2 regions of the Pantoea phytostimulans genome follow, and region 1 is predicted to be linked to the other one. Evidence: predicted binding sites of a transcription regulator. Region 1 holds the regulator's gene; the other holds the start of a gene.
What was found. Region 1 encodes LexA, which represses DNA repair genes until DNA is damaged. Its sites were predicted from a motif close to TNCTGTATGTACATACAGNA; they were not measured.
Positions count from the first base shown of each region.

Region 2: a site for LexA is predicted at 4,956-4,975, ahead of metR (HTH-type transcriptional regulator MetR). Genes of this name have one in related genera too.

Region 1 is NZ_CP173698.1:3,393,161-3,400,619, forward strand. It holds gene plsB (glycerol-3-phosphate 1-O-acyltransferase PlsB) at 1-1,595, opposite strand, end outside; gene ACF2G4_RS15865 (diacylglycerol kinase) at 1,724-2,092, shown strand; gene lexA (transcriptional repressor LexA) at 2,199-2,813, shown strand; gene dinF (MATE family efflux transporter DinF) at 2,922-4,244, shown strand; gene ACF2G4_RS15880 (CsbD family protein) at 4,418-4,630, shown strand; gene zur (zinc uptake transcriptional repressor Zur) at 4,702-5,223, opposite strand; gene ACF2G4_RS15890 (conjugal transfer protein TraF) at 5,664-6,914, shown strand; gene dusA (tRNA dihydrouridine(20/20a) synthase DusA) at 7,019-7,459, shown strand, end outside.
Region 2 is NZ_CP173698.1:3,288,185-3,295,643, reverse strand. It holds gene ACF2G4_RS15430 (tetratricopeptide repeat protein) at 1-539, opposite strand, end outside; gene udp (uridine phosphorylase) at 637-1,398, opposite strand; gene ACF2G4_RS15420 (dienelactone hydrolase family protein) at 1,703-2,539, shown strand; gene metE (5-methyltetrahydropteroyltriglutamate--homocysteine S-methyltransferase) at 2,592-4,862, opposite strand; gene metR (HTH-type transcriptional regulator MetR) at 5,007-5,933, shown strand; gene ACF2G4_RS15405 (DUF1456 family protein) at 6,016-6,495, shown strand; gene ACF2G4_RS15400 (carboxylate/amino acid/amine transporter) at 6,611-7,459, opposite strand, start outside.

The DNA.
Region 1 (7,459 bases):
GCTGTCACGCACAGGTTCATGGCATTGGCAGCGCCTGCTTCATTAATCCTCACCATCAACCGCGCGGCGATGTCATTCACCGTTGGCGTTAGCCAGCTTGGGCGTTGTGGCTCAATAGGATCGATTGCATCACGCCATTCTGGCACTCGCTTGTTGAGATAATTAACCAGCGGCAGCGGTTCGCCAAAGTTGACGTAGCCCTGGCCCAGGTTGCGCAGCTTACGCAAGCCGCGCACCATCTGCATAAAGCCTTCTTTCTCTTTGGCTGCGCCACGTAACTCTTTAGCGTAGGTGCCGACTTCCATCACGTGTTCATAACCGATGTAAATGGGCACTAACGTAATCGGACGATTACCCCCACGCAGCATCGCCTGAAGCGTCATTGCCAGCGTACCGGTTTTGGGATCAAGTAAGCGACCGGTGCGAGAGCGTCCACCTTCGACAAAGTACTCAACGGAATATCCGCGGGTAAACAGTTCACCCAGATATTCGCGGAATACGGTGGAGTAAAGCTTATTGCCTTTGAAAGTACGACGAATAAAGAAGGCGCCCAAACGACGGAAAATCGGTCCAGCAGGCCAGAAGTTGAGGTTAATACCCGCTGCGATGTGAGGCGGCACTAATCCTTGATGGTAAAGCACGTAAGAGAGCAGCAAATAATCCATGTGGCTGCGATGGCAAGGCACATAAACAATTTCGTGACCATCTTGTGCTAACTGACGTACGCGCTCGCCGCCGTTGACGTTAATGCCCTGATAAAGACGGCTCCACAACCAGCCCATTACGCGGTCGGTAACGCGAATCGCCTCATAAGAGAAGTTGGCTGCAATCTCTTCCATCATCTCAACCGCATTTTGCTGCGCTTTTTCATGAGAGATTTTTTTGCTGCGTGCCTCATCTTCAACGGCTTTCTCAATCGCTTTCGATTGCAGTAACCGATTAAAGAGATCCTGACGAGCCGGCAAACGGGGGCCGATCGCGGCCAGACGCTGACGTGCAAAGTGAATACGCGCAACACGCGCTAACTTCTGAGCGATGGATTGATCTGTACCGTGTTCAGTCGCCATGCGGCGCAGCGAAACGGTGGGTGAGAAACGCACAAAGCTGTCGCGCCCGTGCCAAATCACCGCAAAGAATTTCTGTACACCATTTAAAACGCGCAGATGCGGCGTATCTTCACCCTGAACTTCGCGCCCCGGTGCCCGACCAAACATCACCGTTACCGGCAGCATTTGAATGTCGAGTGCCGGATTGTTGCGATGCAAGTCGAGGTAATCATGGAAGATTTTCACCGACTCAACGCTGGGCACAAAATAGGGAAATACGCGCGGGCCATCGTGGATAAAAACGTGGCGTGGAAGCAGCGAGCCATCAATCTCGAGTGGAGAGAGGGGATCGGGCAGATCGTGCTTAATGCACTGCGCGCGTAATGTCAGTAAGTCGGCCTTCGAATCGTACGGCAGAACATACATAATGGGCCGGGTAGGATCCAGACCATGTTCAGAAACGGGATCGGCCGGAATAGCCTTACTCTTTACCAAAAACGAGAGTGGTAAATTCAGTAATTTATAATAAAGTTTACGCCAACCTGACATAGACAACATGAAGCCTCTTGTTAGCAAAGCGCCGCAAGCATACCAGAAAGCGCAGCGAAGATCTGTGGTGGTGCCATTAGCTGGCAGCCCAGACATTGACGTCAATCCGTTGAAAGGGTTCCCATAATATGGCAAATAATGCCACCGGTCTTATTAGAATTGTGAAGGCTGCCGGTTATTCGTGGCAAGGTCTTCGTGCTGCATGGCAATACGAAGCGGCGTTCCGCCAGGAAGCTATCGCCGCGTTAATCGCCATTGCGGTAGCGTGTTGGCTGGATGTGGACACCGTTTCTCGCGTATTAATGATTGGGGCCGTCGTGCTCGTGGTCATCGTTGAAATCCTCAATAGTGCGATTGAATCTGTTGTTGACCGCATCGGGCAGGAGCACCATCCCCTTGCCGGGCGTGCAAAAGATATGGGTTCAGCCGCCGTCTTGCTGAGTATCTTACTGGCCGTTTTCGTCTGGATCGCTTTGCTTTGGTCGCATTTGCGATAGGCTTTCCAGAACCCGTCAAACGGCTGATTATTGCCTGACTTTTGGTTTCCATTTCACCAATACCTGTATATACTCACAGCGACTGTATAAACAACCAGGGGGCGGGATGAAAGCGTTAACCAGCAGGCAGCAGCAGGTCTATGACCTGATTCGCGATCACATCAATCAAACAGGCATGCCGCCAACGCGTGCAGAAATTGCCGCACAGCTGGGATTCCGTTCACCCAATGCGGCAGAAGAGCATCTCAAAGCATTAGCGCGTAAAGGCGTTATTGAGATTGTTTCTGGCGCTTCTCGGGGTATTCGTCTGTTAATGGAAGAAGAAGCCTCGGAAGGTTTACCGCTGATTGGCCGCGTGGCCGCAGGTGAACCGCTGCTGGCGCAAGAACACATTGAAACGCATTACAAAGTTGATCCCGGTCTGTTTAAGCCTTCCGCTGATTTCCTGCTGCGCGTAAGCGGTATGTCGATGAAAGATATCGGCATCATGGACGGTGATTTGTTGGCGGTGCACAAAACGCAAGATGTGCGTAACGGACAAGTGGTTGTCGCGCGTATTGATGATGAAGTCACCGTTAAGCGCTGGAAAAAACAGGGTTCAATTGTTCATCTTCTGCCAGAAAATAACGACTTTGAACCGATTGTGGTCGATACGCGTGCCCAGTCGCTGACCATTGAGGGTCTGGCTGTTGGCGTCGTTCGCAACGGCGAGTGGCTGTAATCTTCCTATAGTCGCTTTTGTTCGCCAGTCTGATGCTATTCTGTCTGCCCAAATTTAGCCGCTGCTGTCTTACCTGCTGATGCAGCGGCGCTGAGCACGGATTTGCGAATGCGTTTTTTGACTGCAACTGATAAAAATCTTTGGCGGCTTGCGCTGCCGATGATCCTTTCTAATATCACCGTCCCGCTGCTGGGATTGGTCGATACCGCTGTTATTGGGCACCTTGATAGTCCTGTTTACCTCGGCGGCGTCGCTGTAGGCACCACTATCACTAGCTTCCTGTTTATGCTGCTGCTTTTCCTGCGTATGAGCACCACCGGTTTAACGGCACAAGCATTCGGTGCGAATGATAAAGCTGCGCTGGCTCGTGCCCTGACTCAGCCATTGATGATGGCGCTTGTCGCCGGCGTAATTTTCATTTTCTTACGCGACCCTGTCAGCCAGCTTGCCACGCATATGATTGGCGGTAATCCGCAAGTGCTGGAGCAGGCAACGCTGTTTATCCATATTCGCTGGCTTAGCGCCCCCGCGATGCTGGCGAATCTGGTGATCCTGGGCTGGTTGCTGGGTGTGCAATATGCGCGAGCGCCGGTGATCCTGCTGGTAGTGGGCAATCTGGTCAATATTTTGCTCGACCTGTGGCTGGTGCTTGATTTGCATTGGGGGGTCGCTGGGGCGGCAACCGCAACCGCATTGGCAGAATATGTCACCCTGGCGGTGGGATTAGCCATGGTATGGCGCGTGTTGAAACTGCGGGGTATCAATATGGCGTTGCTCAAACAGAGTTGGCGCGGAGATATGCGCCGACTGTTACGACTTAACCGCGATATCATGCTGCGTTCGCTCATGCTGCAACTCTGTTTTGCCTCGCTGACCCTGTTAGGTGCCCGTATCGGGCCCAATGTCGTCGCAGTCAATGCGGTATTGCTGATGTTCATCACATTCACCGCTTATGCGCTTGACGGATTCGCCTACGCCGTAGAAGCCTTTGCAGGCGAAGCGCATGGTGCTAAAGATGGCACTAAATTGCTGCGTGTCTGGCGCGCCGCCTGTCGGCAAGCTTTCCTGGTCGCACTTTTCTTCTCATTGATTTACATCCTGTTTGGCACGTATATCGTTTCTATGCTCACTTCAATCGACGCACTACGGCAAATGGCAGATCGCTATCTAATCTGGCAAATCATTATGCCGATAGTCGGCGTTTGGTGTTATTTGCTAGACGGAATGTTCATTGGTGCAACGCGGGGTCGTGAAATGCGTAACAGTATGGCGATTGCGGCGTTAGGCTATTTCATTACCTTACTGACTTTACCGTGGTTGGGTAACCACGCTTTATGGCTGGCAGTCATGGTGTTTCTTGCCTTGCGCGGCCTGTCGTTATGGTGGATATGGCGGCGTCACTGGCAAAACAACAGCTGGTTTACCGCTTAAAATAGGGCGTGGTACAGAACCGCGCTCTACAGAATATTCTGTAATGTTCCAGCAGATCTAAAATCCTCTACTATAATTAACTTTCAATAGCGCACATGAGTAGCGCTTTATATCGATATTATCTTGCATGGCGAGATATAAGTTGAAACCTGAAGGATGACCGGAGGTCTGCTATGAATCACGACGAAGCGAGTGGTAACTGGAAGCAGTTCAAAGGCAAAATCAAAGAAAAATGGGGCAAGCTGACAGACGACGATATGCAAGTTGTTGAAGGTAAACGCGATCAGCTTGTTGGTAAAATCCAGGAACGTTATGGCTACGCTAAGGATGAGGCGGAGAAAGAAGTCACAGACTGGGAAGGCCATAACAAAGATTATCGCTGGTAATTAAGACAGTTTAAGGACGATGCTCCTACCCACCGGTACGCTCATACCGGACAGGCACAAGGATGTGCCAACTATCCCTTCTTCCCACGCTTTTTCACGTCAACCTGATGATCGTGTTCACAGCTTTCATGGTGTGTACAAGCTTCAACCGCAACGCATTTCTCACATAAACCGTGCGCCTCAATGACGCTATGACGTAGAGCGAAATGTGCATCCGTGGCCAGCGAACCAATGATGTTTTCTACGCCCTGTGCATGTTTTTCAATAACCGCCGCACAGCGATCGCATACCAGCATCACAGACGTATGCGCAGGTGCATCAAAATGGTGGCACATCACGTAGCTGTTGTTGGATTCAACACGATGAATAAAACCCTGCTCAAGCAAAAAATCCAACGCGCGATATACGGTAGGAGGTTTAGCCTGCGGCTCACTTACGCGTAGCTGATCCAGCAAATCGTAGGCGCTGATTGAACCTGGCAGCTCAGCCATCAAACGTAATACTTCTGCACGCTGCGTAGTCAGACGAACACCGCGCTGCAGGCACAGTTTTTCCGCCTGGGACATAATTTGCTCTGACGTCATCGTCGACATGAAAATTCTCCGCTAAATAAGTGATGTTATTTTATCACACAAATTTTGTTCACGCAGGCGTTGCACCGGGCGTGAAAAACAGGCATTTACGTCACTTTCTACGCGTCAAAATTTCGGTTAAGTGCGGAAGCCTCGCTTAAATAGATCCAACCTATTTCAACAGGTTGAGGATTTTTCCGCCATTTCGCTTTGCATCTCACTGAGTTAAGTATTAATGTTCAAAAGTATTTAAGGAATGGCTGGTCTTGCACCGTTCTTTTTGCACTAACTTGAACAATAACAACGCTAATCTGATACAAAAACATCCAATCCGTTGAATTGAGACACTGTTTCCTTCGAATTCACAGCAATAACGTGTTAGCTGACGTTCACAATAGCGCTAACAACCTATTCAGTCGTTGAATGATTCGACGGCACTTTTTACAGGTGATGACAGGCAGATGGTGAAAAAATTCGTTCAGCGCTCAGCGCTGGCTTACCCGGTGATGTTAAGTGCACTGTTTATTTCTTCTTCCGCCATGGCGGCAGGGACATGGTATGACGCACGCAATGATGCCATGGGTGGAACCGGCGTCGCTTCATCAACCTATGGCTCTGCCGTGCTGGCAAACCCGGCGTTGATGACGCGCGCCAAACCTGAAGATAAAGTCAGTATTATTTTCCCTTCAGCGGGTGTGCAAATCACTGATAACGACAAGCTAATCGACAAAGTCGATGATATTTCCGATACCGTTGATCGCTATCAGGACGTTATTAATAATCTGACTTTTGCCGACTATTTACGTGGCTACCCTGAATTACGGGCGGCAACGGGTGATGTAGCAAATCAACTGAGCGATTTAAAGGGCAACAAAGCGGATGGCCGTGCGGGTGTGGCTGTCGCCGTGACCATTCCTGATGAAACCCTGCCTTTCGCTTTCATAACCAAAGCCTACGGAACTGTCCATGTGCAGGCTAACGTAGCGCAGAGTGATATTGATTACTTACAAGGTGTTGCCAATGGTTCCGTCATCCCAGTGCCTGGCGATGAGGACAATTTGCGTTCCAGCGCCAATGGCCTGGCGGCGTTGATTACCGATTACGGTATTTCCGTGGCGCATGAGTTCACGATTGCCGGCCAACCCGTTTCAATCGGGGTTACACCTAAGATTCAGAAAACCTGGCTTTATAACTACACCGATAGTCTCTACAACTACGACAAAAGCGATATCAACAGTTCACGTTATCGTAGCTCTGATACCGGCTTCAACGTTGATGCAGGCTTAGCCACAACCTTTGCTGAAAACTGGACCTTTGGCTTGACTGGACAAAACCTGATTTCACGCGATCTTGATACAAAAGAGGTCAACGGCTACCGCGATACTTACCAAATTCGCCCGCTGGTAACCACAGGACTTGCCTGGGATAAAGGTCCATTTACCTTAACCGGCGATGTAGATTTAACTGAAACCAAGCGCTTCAAATCAGAGGGCAGTAATCAATATGCTGCGGTCGGTGGTGAATATCGGGTGTTAGACTGGTTGCAGCTGCGTGCCGGCTATCGAGCAGATATGCGTTCTAATGATGAAAACGTTATTACCGCCGGTTTCGGCTTATCGCCATTTAATAACGCGGTGCATGTAGATCTTGCAGGTACAGCAGGTGCCAATAATACCTGGGGCGCAATGATGCAGCTCGGGTTCAATTTCTAACGATCTGCACGGATAGAAAAGGGTGGGCGATGCAATGTCGCCCACCCTTGTGGTATTCTTGCACAGAATATCATCACTCATAACCACCGGATTCTCTGCGCTTCATGACCGATACCTTCTCTTCGCAACGTTTTTCCATTGCACCTATGCTCGACTGGACCGATCGTCACTGTCGCTATTTTCATCGCCAGCTCACCGGCGACACGCTGCTCTATACCGAAATGGTTACCACGGGCGCAATCATTCACGGTAAAGGTGATTACCTTGCGTATAGTGAAGAGGAGCATCCGGTTGCGCTACAGCTTGGCGGTAGCGATCCCACGGCATTGGCGCAGTGCGCTAAGCTGGCAGAAGAGCGCGGTTACGATGAAATTAACCTGAACGTAGGCTGTCCATCTGACCGCGTACAAAATGGTCGCTTCGGTGCATGCCTGATGGCAGAAGCCGATTTAGTGGCGGACGCCATCAAAGCCATGCGGGATGTCGTCAGCATACCGGTAACGGTAAAAACCCGAATCGGGATTGATGAGCAGGATAGCTATGAA
Region 2 (7,459 bases), 100 kb from region 1:
TCTTGTGCCACCTCCACGTTTTTGATCAGCGTTTCGCAATAGCGCGGCTGACCACCATAAAGGCTAAACGAAATCACGTTTTGTTCAGGCTGGCTAAGATCGATGGGTTCGGGTTGCGGTGCAGGATAAGCGTAGCGCTGGCCTTGACTAAAACGTGCATCTGACTGATTCAGTGATTCCAGGCCATAACGCGCCACTTCTTCATTTTTACCTAACCAACCGCAGACTTCTGTCAGGCCATCCAACCAGGTTTCCGAAGCGGTGGCACGCAATGCAGCAGGTGCCTGATAGATTTTTTGGTAAATCTTGTAGGATTTATTGTATTGACCCAGACGCATCAGGCAGAGCGCATAATCGCTCAGCACTTGCATTTGATTAGGCATAAAACGCAGAACTTCTTCACAGCATTTCATCGCCTGCTGGAAATTATTCTGGCTCATCGCGACGCGGAAGCGCGCGGCGCTGTTTTCCATTTGCGCTTGCAGCGCAGCGGGATTAGGTCCAAAGGACGGCCGACGTACAGGAATCGTATTGCGCATAAGAAAGTTCTCAGGTTCAGCTGAAATGGCGCGCATCTTAAGGGAAGCAGCAGGTCAACCTTTATAAGCCCGGTCTTGAAACCTGCTGCCGCGCGCGTTATAGCAAGCGACGCGCCGCTTCTACAACAATCTTCACCGCATCGCTTTCGGTCTGTTTCATGGTCGCCGCATCTGGAATCTCTTTCTGCGTACGATTCACGATAACGCCCGCCACCATACCGGCTCGCAGCCCTTGGCTGGCGCACATGGTTAACAGTGTAGCGGATTCCATCTCATAGTTGAGAACACCCATCTGTTGCCACTCTTTCATTGAACCTTGAAAGCGGCTGACGACGCGTCCTGAAACAGTGTCATAGCGTTCCTGACCTGGATAAAAGGTGTCGGAAGATGCCGTGATACCAATATGGGTAGCTGCGCCACACTCCTCTGCTGCCGCAACCAAGGCAGTCGTGCAGGCAAAATCCGCTACTGCGGGGAATTCCATCGGTGCAAAGTGCAGGCTGGCACCATCTAAACGCACTGATGCGGTTGTGACTAATACGTCACCTACATTAATGTGCGGTTGAATCGCGCCGGTGGTACCAACACGCAAGAAGGTGCGCACCCCAAGCTGGGCCAGCTCTTCAACCGCAATGGAAGTGGAAGGCCCGCCGATACCGGTTGAGCAAACAATCACCGGTTTACCATCCAGTTTTGCTAGCCATGAGGTAAATTCACGGTGCGAAGCCAGATGCTGCGCATCGTCCATCAGTCCGGCGATTTTCTTAACGCGCTCCGGATCGCCGGGCACAATGGCTAAAGTCGCCCCTTGCAGATCGGCTTTGGTAAGACCAAGGTGGAAAACGTCAGACTGTGTCATTTCAGACTCCTGATTAAAAGAAAGTAGCGCGCCACTTTACGTCAGCCCGCCCGATAAATATGTGATAACACTCACTTCATAAAATGAAAGTTACATTTTTTATCAGAAAAAATGCGATCAATATCACACCTTGAGTTTAAGTCATCCCGCACTGCTACAAGCTGTACTGTGAAGCCAGTCAGCGCAATGTTAAAGAGGTAGGTGATTTTATCTGTTGCTGACTCTGTTACCCCTTGTCTGGTCCGCGCGAAATCTGGCCAGGCTATAGTTACGTGATTGCGCTATTGCTTGCACGGAGAAAACAATGAAAACCGAAGATAATATGGCACAAAAATCAGCGGGAGGCGGCTTTGCACCTGCAGTGCAGCCGACTGCTTCTACGACCATTTTTACTGAAAGCCCCGACATTCAATTCGGCGAAACCTCAGTCCCAAGCCAGGGCGAGAACATGCCTGCTTTTTTTGCCAAACCCAAAGGCGCTGAAAGCGCATTGCCGGTCGTACTCGTCGTGCAGGAAATTTTTGGCGTACATGAACATATTCGCGATATTTGCCGCCGTCTGGCGCTAGAGGGTTATCTGGCGGTTGCACCTGAGCTCTATTTTCGCGAAGGCGACCCGAACGAGTACACCGATATTCCCACGCTATTTAAAGAACTTGTGAGCAAAGTGCCCGACACACAAGTGCTCGCCGATCTCGATCACGCGGCCAATTGGGCAGCGCGTAACGGCGGTGATATTCGCCGGATGGGCATTACCGGCTTCTGCTGGGGCGGTCGTATCAGCTGGCTTTACGCAGCACATAATCCACAGTTGCGTGCCGCCGTGGCGTGGTATGGCCGCGTAATGGGAGACAAAACCATGAAGCAGCAAAAACATCCAATAGATATTGCTGTCGATCTTTCCGCGCCGGTGCTGGGTTTATATGGCGGGCAGGATGAGAGCATCCCCCTGGAAAGCGTGGAGCAGATGCGTCAGGCGATACATGCTGCAAATGCCAAAGCTGAAATTATCGTTTATCCCGAAGCAGGCCATGCTTTTAATGCCGATTATCGACCCAGCTACCACGCAGAGTCAGCCAAAGATGGCTGGGCGCGCATGCTGGCCTGGTTTAAACAATACGGTGTTGCGCCATCCGCTTAACCAATAAAAAAGGGGGCGCCTGAGCGCCCCAAAGATTCAACTCAACACACCTTTACACTTTTTCACCACGCAGGTTTTTCGCTGCTGTGACCATGTTCGCCAGCGCTTGGCGCGTTTCGGTCCAGCCACGCGTTTTCAGGCCGCAATCTGGGTTCACCCACAGACGCTCTTCTGGAATACGCTTAGCCGCCTTCTGCAACAGCGCTTCTATCCATTCAACGCTTGGTACATTTGGCGAGTGAATGTCATACACGCCTGGACCAATTTCGTTCGGATATTCGAAGTCTCTAAACGACTCCAGCAGATCCATATCTGAACGAGATGTTTCGATGGTGATCACGTCCGCATCCAGCGCCGCAATAGAATCCATGATGTCGTTGAACTCGCAATAACACATGTGGGTGTGAATCTGCGTGTCGTCTTGCGCTACGGCAGCATTCAGACGGAAAGCATCAACGGCCCATGTCAGGTATGCAGCCCAATCAGATTGATGCAGCGGCAGACCTTCGCGCAGTGCGGGTTCGTCGATCTGGATGATGCCGATACCCGCCTTTTCCAAATCGACTATTTCATCACGCAGCGCCAGCGCAATTTGCTTAGCGATGGTTTCACGCGTCACATCTTCACGGGGAAATGACCAGCAAAGAATGGTTACGGGACCGGTCAACATGCCTTTTACCGGCTTGTCCGTCAGTGATTGCGCATACTTCGCCCACTCAACGGTGATCGCTTCAGGACGGCTTATGTCACCAATGATTACCGGTGGCTTAACGCAGCGAGAACCGTAACTTTGTACCCAACCGTTTTGTGTAAAGACGAAGCCATCAAGATGTTCACCGAAATATTCGACCATGTCGTTACGTTCAGCTTCACCGTGCACCAGTACGTCCAGACCTAAGCGCTCTTGCTCAACAATCGCCTGCTTGATGTGCCCGGCAATGCCGGTGCGATAGTGGTTGCCATCCAGACGACCCTGTTTGAAATCCAGACGCAGGCCACGAATCTCTGTGGTTTGCGGGAAAGAACCGATGGTGGTGGTTGGCCAGGCTGGAAGGTTAAAGCGTTGACGCTGTGCCTTAGCACGCTCGCCATAAGGGCTTTGTCGTTCACTATCCTGTGCGGTGATCGCTTGCAGACGTTGACCCACTGCAGCGTTGTGTACACGGCTAGAGTGAGCACGAGCACGAATCGGCGCGCTCCAGGCTTCCAGCGAGGCGGCATCATCATTATTTAATGCCTGACTCAGCAGTGAAAGCTCAGCACATTTCTGTAGGGCGAAAGCAAACCAGCTTTTCACTTCTTCATCCAGACGTGTTTCCACGCTCAGATCAATCGGACTGTGCAGCAGTGAACAGGAAGAGCCGATCCACAATTGCTCCCGCTGACTCACCAGCGGTTGCAGGCGTTTAAACCAGCTACTCAGATCAGCACGCCATACGTTGCGGCCATTAATCACGCCGAGCGAAAGTAACCAGGAAGCAGGAAGTTGCTGGTTCAGTTGCTGAATGTCATCACGACCGTGAACCAGGTCAACGTGCAGACCCTGTACCGGCAGTTCACGAATCACATCAAGATTCTGACTAATACTGTCGAAATAGGTCGTTAGCAGTATTTTGCTTTGGCCTTGCAGCACAGCGTAAGCCACTTTAAAAGCGTCGCGCCAGGCCTGCGGCAGTTCCAGTGACAGCGCAGGCTCATCAATTTGCACCCACTCAATACCACGCTTAGCCAGTTCATCCAGAACCTGCTTATACACCGGCAGAATATCGTCCAGCAGTGATAAACGATCAAATTGCTCGCCCTTGACTTTACCCAGCCACAAATAGGTCACCGGACCAAGCACTACGGGTTTGATTTTATGGCCCAGTGACAGCGCTTCGTCTACTTCATCCAGCAGCTGCGTCCAGGTCAGTTTGAACTGCTGACCTTGAGTGAATTCCGGCACCATATAGTGATAATTGGTGTTAAACCATTTGGTCATTTCAGCGGCTGCAGCCGGTTCGCCGGTCGGTGCACGGCCACGTCCCAAACGGAACAGCGTATCGAGATCAACTGAACCCTCTTTGTTCTGGTGACGAGCAGGCACGTTGCCCAGCAGCAAGCTGGTGGTCAAAACATGATCGTACCAGGCGAAATCGCCAACCGGCAGCAGATCCACGCCGGCATCTTTCTGTTGTTGCCAGTGACGTGCACGCAGCTCGCGGCCCACTGCCAGTAACGCTTCCTGGCTGCTGTTACCCGCCCAGTAGCTTTCCTGCGCTTTCTTCAGTTCACGACGCAGACCAACACGAGGGAAGCCGAGAGTATGGTTCAGAATGGTCATTTGCTGTTCTCCAGATATTCTTTCTCTTTGGCTTGAAGCTGGCAGCCAAAGATGTTTAGCCGTCCAGATGTTTACACCGCTATATTCTGCGGGTACTGTATGTTCCTCAAGCGCAATTTGTTCATTTCGATGTGAAGGACTCTCATGATCGAACTCAAGCACCTGCGGACGCTTCAGGCTCTGCGTAATACTGGCTCGCTGGCTGCTGCTGCTGCCCAGCTTCATCAGACGCAATCTGCGTTGTCACATCAGTTCAGCGATCTGGAACAGCGGCTGGGATTCCGCCTGTTCGTCCGTAAAAGTCAGCCGTTGCGATTTACGCCGCAGGGAGAAATTTTATTGCAACTGGCTGAGCAGGTTCTGCCGCAAATACAGCAAGCGCTGCAAGCCTGCCATGAGCCGCATCAAACCACGCTGCGCATCGCAATTGAATGTCACAGCTGTATTCAGTGGTTAACACCTGCGCTGGATAATTTCCGCCAAAGCTGGCCGCAAGTGGTAATGGACTTCAAATCTGGCGTCACCTTTGATCCGCAACCCGCCTTGCAACAAGGCGAGCTGGACGTGGTGCTGACGTCCGATATCCTGCCGCGCTCTGGCCTGTTTTATTCACCGATGTTTGATTTTGAAGTCCGCCTTGTTCTGGCGCCGGATCACCCGCTGGCGCAGGTTGAGCACATTTCGCCAGACGATCTCGCTGACGAGGTATTAATGATCTATCCGGTGCAGCGACAACGCCTTGATATCTGGCGTAACTTCCTGCAACCCGCTGGCGTCAGCCCGGCACTGAAAAGCGTTGATAACACGTTGTTGTTGATTCAGATGGTGTCGGCGCGCATGGGCATTGCCGCCTTGCCACATTGGGTGGTTGAGAGTTTTGAGAAACAGGGATTGGTGGTAACTAAAACCTTGGGTGATGGATTATGGAGTCGGCTTTACGCCGCCGTACGTGACGGCGAGCAGCGCCAGCCGGTGCTGGAAGCCTTTATTCGTTTTGCTCGCCAGCACGCCTGTGAGCATCTGCCGTTTGTGCGCAATGCCCAGCTTCCGGGTACCGTACTGCAACGCTAATCAATCGCCACAAACCTGCGCGAGCGCAGGTAAAATCCCCTATAATGCGCAGCCTGTCGACTGACCATAAGAAGATTTCACCATGACTAACAATGATATTCTGCGCAGCGTGCGCTACATGCTCAATTTGAGCGATGCCAAAGTGGTGGCGATTTTTGCGCTGGCAGGTTGCGATGTGCCAGAAACCGATGTGCAGACGTGGTTAAAAAAAGATGACGACGCCGCGTATCGTCCCTGTCCTGACGTGTTGATGGGTTATTTCCTTAACGGGCTTATTTTCCATCGCCGTGGCAAAAGTGAAGATATGCCAGCGCCTTCCATTGAGCGCAAAATGAACAACAACATCTTTATGAAAAAACTGCGCATCGCTTTCGATTTGAAAACTACTGACATTCCTGACGTACTGAAAAAGGCTAACTTCACCGTTTCTCAAGCTGAAATTGGCGCGATCTTCCGTAAACCTGATCACAAAAACTACCGCGAGTGCGGCGATCAGATTATGCGTAATTTCCTGAAGGGACTCGCGATGATTCATCGTCCAAAGACGGGTAAACCGGCTTAAGTTCGCCTCACGCTCATTGCAAAAATATAACGGCGAAGCCCTGAGTAAAGGCTTCGCCATTTTTACGTTGCTGCTTCGCCTTTTCGACGAAAAGCCGCCTGGCCATAATCAATAATTATGTCGGACTCTTTCCAATAACCCAGCGTTTATGCACCCATAACGAGGCAATAATTACCGCTGCCCCCGCGATAAAACTCGGCCAATGCGGCTGCTGCTGCCAAATCGCCAGATTCACCAGTAATCCAGCCGGCACATGCATATTGTTCATGATGCCCAGCGTGCCTGCATCGACCTGCGTTGCGCCATAGTTCCACATGAAATAACCCAGACCCGAGGCTGCTACGCCTAACCACACCAGAATGCTCCACTGCAGCGAAGTCGTCGGTAATTTATTCGGATTTCCCCAAACGCACCAGGCGATCGCGGCAATCAGCACCGCGCCAAGATAGAACCAGGAAAAGGCGGTGTGTTGCGGCATTGGACGCGTTTCTTGCAGGCGTTTGTAACCCACCATGCCAGCCGCAAAACAGATATTTGCCAGCTGCACCAGCAGCAGACCAAACCAGAAATTTTCGCTGACTTTGTCGTAACGAATAATCGCGGCACCCGCTACGGCCAATAGAGCGCTAAAGATATAGCCGATACGCAGTGGACGCTTGCTTATCACGTCATAAATCAACGTGACATAGAGCGGCGTCATCACCGTGAACAACAAAAATTCTGACACGCTGAGATAGAGATAGGCTTCGAAACTGATCAAATACATGATGCCGAGCTGCAACATGCCCACCAACATATAAAGCAACAGCGTTGAAAGGCGATAACCACGCCAGCGCAGGAAGGGTAAAAACACCAATGCCGCCAAAGCCAATCGCATTAAAACTGAGAACCAGGTATCCACCTGTCCCGCCAGATATTCGCCAATCAGGCTGAATGAAAAAGCCCAAAGTATGGTGGTAACAAT